2 regions of the Streptomyces sp. NPDC096048 genome follow, and region 1 is predicted to be linked to the other one. Evidence: riboswitches for the same ligand, from Rfam matches in the RefSeq annotation. Region 1 holds a riboswitch; the other holds the start of a gene.
The links. Region 1 has a riboswitch for S-adenosylmethionine ahead of thrC (threonine synthase). Riboswitches for the same ligand answer to the same signal wherever they lie in the genome.
Positions count from the first base shown of each region.

Region 2: linked by a shared signal. The riboswitch ahead of ACIQ6R_RS09925 (aminotransferase class V-fold PLP-dependent enzyme) and the one ahead of thrC (threonine synthase) in region 1 are both predicted to bind S-adenosylmethionine.

Region 1 covers NZ_JBIWGG010000006.1:435,902-438,288, forward strand. Annotated here, with positions in the region: gene thrC (threonine synthase) at 1-1,249, opposite strand, end outside; SAM riboswitch class I at 1,268-1,415, opposite strand; gene ACIQ6R_RS19245 (glucosyl-3-phosphoglycerate synthase) at 1,550-2,387, shown strand, end outside.
Region 2 covers NZ_JBIWGG010000003.1:434,157-436,543, reverse strand. Annotated here, with positions in the region: gene trpD (anthranilate phosphoribosyltransferase) at 80-1,144, shown strand; SAM riboswitch class IV at 1,225-1,341, shown strand; gene ACIQ6R_RS09925 (aminotransferase class V-fold PLP-dependent enzyme) at 1,487-2,387, shown strand, end outside.

The DNA of each region.
Region 1 (2,387 bases):
TGCCGGCCACCGCGTCGAGGGTCTTCAGACCGTCGCCGGTGTTGAGGACGACGGTGGTGAGGGACGGGTCCAGGAGGCCGGCCTCGATCAGCTTCTTCGTGACGCCGACCGTCACGCCGCCCGCCGTCTCCGCGAAGATGCCCTCCGTGCGGGCCAGCAGCTTGATCGCGTCCACGACCTGCTCGTCGTTCACGTCCTCCACGGCGCCACCGGTGCGGCGCGCGATGTCGAGGACGTAGGGGCCGTCGGCCGGGTTGCCGATCGCCAGGGACTTGGCGATGGTGTCCGGCTTCTGGGGGCGTACGACGTCGTGGCCGGCCTTGTACGCGGTGGACACCGGCGAGCAGCCCTCGGCCTGGGCGCCGAAGATCTTGTACGGCTTGTCCTCGACCAGACCGAGCTTGATCAGCTCCTGCAGACCCTTGTCGATCTTCGTGAGCTGGGAGCCGGAGGCGATCGGGACGACGAGCTGGTCGGGCAGCCGCCAGCCGAGCTGCTCGCAGATCTCGTACGCGAGGGTCTTGGAGCCCTCCGCGTAGTACGGCCGCAGGTTGACGTTGACGAAGCCCCAGCCCTCGCCGGCCGGGTCGCCGATCAGCTCGGAGCAGAAGCGGTTCACGTCGTCGTAGTTGCCCTGGATGCCGACCAGCTCACCGCCGTAGACGGCGGCCATGACGACCTTGCCCTGCTCCAGGTCGTGCGGGATGAACACGCAGGAGCGGAAGCCGGCGCGGGCGGCGGCGGCGCCGACGGCACCCGCGAGGTTGCCGGTGGAGGAGCAGGACAGGGTGGTGAAGCCGAAGGCGCGGGCGGCCTCGATGGCCTGCGCGACGACACGGTCCTTGAAGGAGTGCGTCGGGTTGCCGGAGTCGTCCTTGACGTACAGACCGCCGGTGACGCCCAGCTCGCGGGCCAGGTTGTCGGCCTTGACCAGCTTGGTCCAGCCCGGGTTGATGTTCGGCTTGTCCGCCACGTCGGCGGGGACGGGCAGCAGCGGGGCGTAACGCCAGATGTTCGCGGGGCCCGCTTCGATCCGCTCGCGGAGTTCCTCGGTGTCGTACGCCGAGAAGTCGTAGGCGATCTCCAGCGGGCCGAAACACTCCTCGCAGGCGAAGACCGGGCCGAGGGGCACGCGGTGGCCGCACTCGCGGCAGGTGAGCGCCGAGGCGGGACCGAGGTCGACCGGGGAGGCGGCGGAGGGGGTGGAAGCGGTGGTGTCGGTGGTGCTTTCGACAGTCTGCACAGCCATGTGAGGCGAGGCCCTTTCTCCTCATCTTCCTCACGACGCATCTCGCCGTGAGACGGATTTGGCACCTTCCCTAGCCGGGAGCCTCGCCACGTCCGCGTGACAAGAACCGACTGGAGGGTTGCCGGGGCTTCAACGGGCCGTATCCCTCTGCCCCTCTGGATGAGCGGTCTTCAGTTGTCGTTCGCGCGGCGACCCCGGCATGCGATGGTCACCCGCGTTGTTCAAGACTGTAACCGACGTCCATCACTGTTGAGATAGTCGTCCGAACCGCGAGATGGATCACAGAGGGAGCCGGAGACCGTGCTGGAAGAAGTCGAGCGCTGGCTGAGCGCACGCTCCTGGTCCGTGGCGGACCGGCCGATCCAGCAGCTCATGGCCGCCAAGCACGCGGGCGGGCAGTCGGTCAGCGTGGTGCTCCCCGCCCTCGACGAGGAGGCGACCGTCGGCGGCATCGTCTCGGTGATCCGGCGGGAACTGATGGAGCGGGTGCCGCTCGTGGACGAGCTGGTGGTCGTGGACTCCGGGTCCAGGGACCGGACGTCGGCGGTGGCCGCGGCGGCGGGCGCCCGGGTCGTGCACCGCGACGCGATCCTGCCCCGCGTCCCGGCCGTGCCGGGCAAGGGCGAGGTGCTGTGGCGCTCACTGCTGGTCACCGGCGGCGACATCGTCTGCTTCGTCGACGCGGACCTGCGCGAGTTCTCGGCCGACTTCGTGTCCGGGATCGTCGGCCCGCTGCTCACCGAGCCGGACGTGCACCTCGTGAAGGCCATGTACGACCGGCCCCTCGGCACCGCCCCCGGCCAGGGCGGCCGGGTCACGGAACTCATGGCCCGTCCGCTGCTCAACATGCACTGGCCGCGGCTGGCCGGTTTCGTCCAGCCGCTCGGCGGCGAGTACGCGGCCCGCCGCTCCCTCCTCGAACAGCTCCCCTTCCCCGTCGGCTACGGAGTCGAGCTGGGCATGCTGGTCGACGCCCTGCACCTGGTGGGCCTGGACGCCCTCGCCCAGGTCGACGTCGGCGTCCGCAGGCACCGGCACCAGGACGGCCAGGCGCTGGGCCGCATGTCCGCCGCGATCTACCGCACCGCCCAGCTCCGGCTGGCCCGCGGCCACCTGGTCCGGCCGTCCCTCATCCAGT
Region 2 (2,387 bases), on a different contig from region 1:
GGGCCCTTCGCCGTGCCCGGGGCTGGATAGGGTGGGACCACACTCCCTTTCCGCCATACACACGATTCAGGAGCGGCTCATGAGCGCTGTGACCCCCGCTGGAGGCGACACCGCGGCGGGCCGCTCCTGGCCCACCCTGCTGAACGGGCTGCTGGACGGCCAGGACCTCTCCGCGGACGACACCGCCTGGGCGCTGGACGTGATCATGCGCGGCGAGGCGACCGACGCGCAGATCGCCGGCTTCGCGGTGGCGCTCAGGTCGAAGGGCGAGACCGTCGAGGAGATCTCCGGGCTGGTCCGCACCATGTACGCCCACGCCAACGTGATCGAGGTGCCGGGGGAGACGGTCGACATCGTCGGCACCGGCGGCGACGGCGCCAAGACGGTCAACATCTCCACCATGTCGGCGATCGTCGTGGCCGGGACGGGCGCGAAGGTCGTCAAGCACGGCAACCGGGCCGCCTCCTCGGCGTCCGGGGCCTCCGACGTCCTGGAGAAGCTCGGGGTCAATCTGGAGCTGACGCCGAAGCGGGTGGCGGAGGTCGCCGAGGAAGCCGGCATCACCTTCTGCTTCGCCGTGAAGTTCCACCCGTCGCTGCGCCACGTGGCGGCGGCGCGCGGCCAGCTGGGTATCCGCACGGTGTTCAACTTCCTGGGTCCGCTGACCAACCCCGCCAAGGTGAAGTCCCAGGCGATCGGGGTCGCCCACGCCCGGATGGCGCCGATCATCGCCGGTGTCTTCGCCGAGCGCGGCCACTCGTCCCTGGTCTTCCGGGGTGACGACGGCCTCGACGAGCTGACCACGACGGCCACCTCCCGGGTGTGGGTCGTGCGGGACGGCCGGGTGACCGAGGAGACCTTCGACCCGCGGGACGTCGGCCTCGAACTCGTGCCGGTCCAGGCGCTGCGCGGCGCCGACGCCTCCTACAACGCCGACGTCGCCCGCCGCCTGCTGGCCGGCGAGACGGGCCCCGTGCGGGACGCGGTGCTGCTGAACTCGGCGGCGGCGCTGGTGGCGCTGGAGCCCGGCGACGGGCCGTTGACCGAGCAGATCCGGGCCGGGATGGACCGGGCCGCGGAGGCGGTCGACTCGGGCGCGGCCAGGCGCGTCCTGGAGCGCTGGGTGGCCGCGACGCACGCGTAGCCGCCCTCTCGTGTGACGTGCGTCCCGCGATCCGGACTCGGGTTGCGGGGCGCCGATCATTTCCCCTAGGTTTTTCGACAGGTCATGAGTGACAGTCATGAGGCCCCGGCCGACTGTCCGGCAACCCTCCGTCCGTGGCGGGGTGCCCCGGGTGAAGACCAGGCCGTGGACAGCAAGGTTCACGGCAAGCGCGGACCCCTCGCGAAACCAGGGGTCCTGGGTCGTCCGAGGAGTCTCCCGTGAACCGGCGAATGCGATAGGGCCGCAGAGCCCCGCCTCCGCACACCTCTTTCTTCTCTTTCACAGCGCGTTTCCTCGCGCTGGTCCTCACGGGAGTCCGCCATGTCCGTACCCACCGCTGTCGCCACCCCGCTGCCCGTCCTCGGCCGGGACGTCACCGTCCCCCTCGTCACCGGCGGAGAGGTCACCTACGCCGCGCTCGACTACGCCGCCAGCGCGCCCGCGCTCCAGCAGGTCTGGGACGACGTGGCGGCCTACGCCCCGTACTACGGCAGCGTGCACCGCGGGGCCGGGTACCTGTCGCAGCTGTCGACCGACCTGTTCGAGAACGCCCGGGAGACCGTCGCCGGGTTCCTCGGATGCCGGGAAGGGGACCAGGTCGTGTTCACCCGGTCCACCACCGACTCCCTCAACCTGCTCGCCGGCGCGCTGCCCGCCGGCTGTCGGGTCTTCGTCTTCGAGACCGAGCACCATGCCTCGCTGCTGCCCTGGCGGGACGCGGACGTGACCTACCTGGACGCCCCGCGCACCCCGGCGCAGGCCGTCGAGACCCTGGAGCGCGCCCTCGCCGCCCGTGAGCCCTACGGGCCCGCCCTGGTCTGCGTCACCGGTGCCTCCAACGTCACCGGCGAGCTGTGGCCGGTGCGTGAACTGGCCGCCGCCGCGCACGCGCACGGTGCCCGGATCGTGCTGGACGCCGCCCAGCTCGCCCCGCACCACCCCGTCTCCGTGGCCGACCTGGACGTCGACTGGGTCGCCTTCTCCGGGCACAAGCTGTACGCCCCCTTCGGCGCCGGCGTACTGGCCGGCCGGGCCGACTGGCTGCGCGAGGCGGAGCCGTACCTCGCCGGCGGCGGCGCCAGCCGCAGGGTCACCCGGCGCGCCGACGGCGGCGTGGACGTGGAGTGGCACGACAGCGCCGCGCGGCACGAGGCCGGGTCGCCCAACGTCATCGGCGCCTATGCCGTCGCCGCCGCCTGCAAGGCGCTCACGGAGGCCGGGT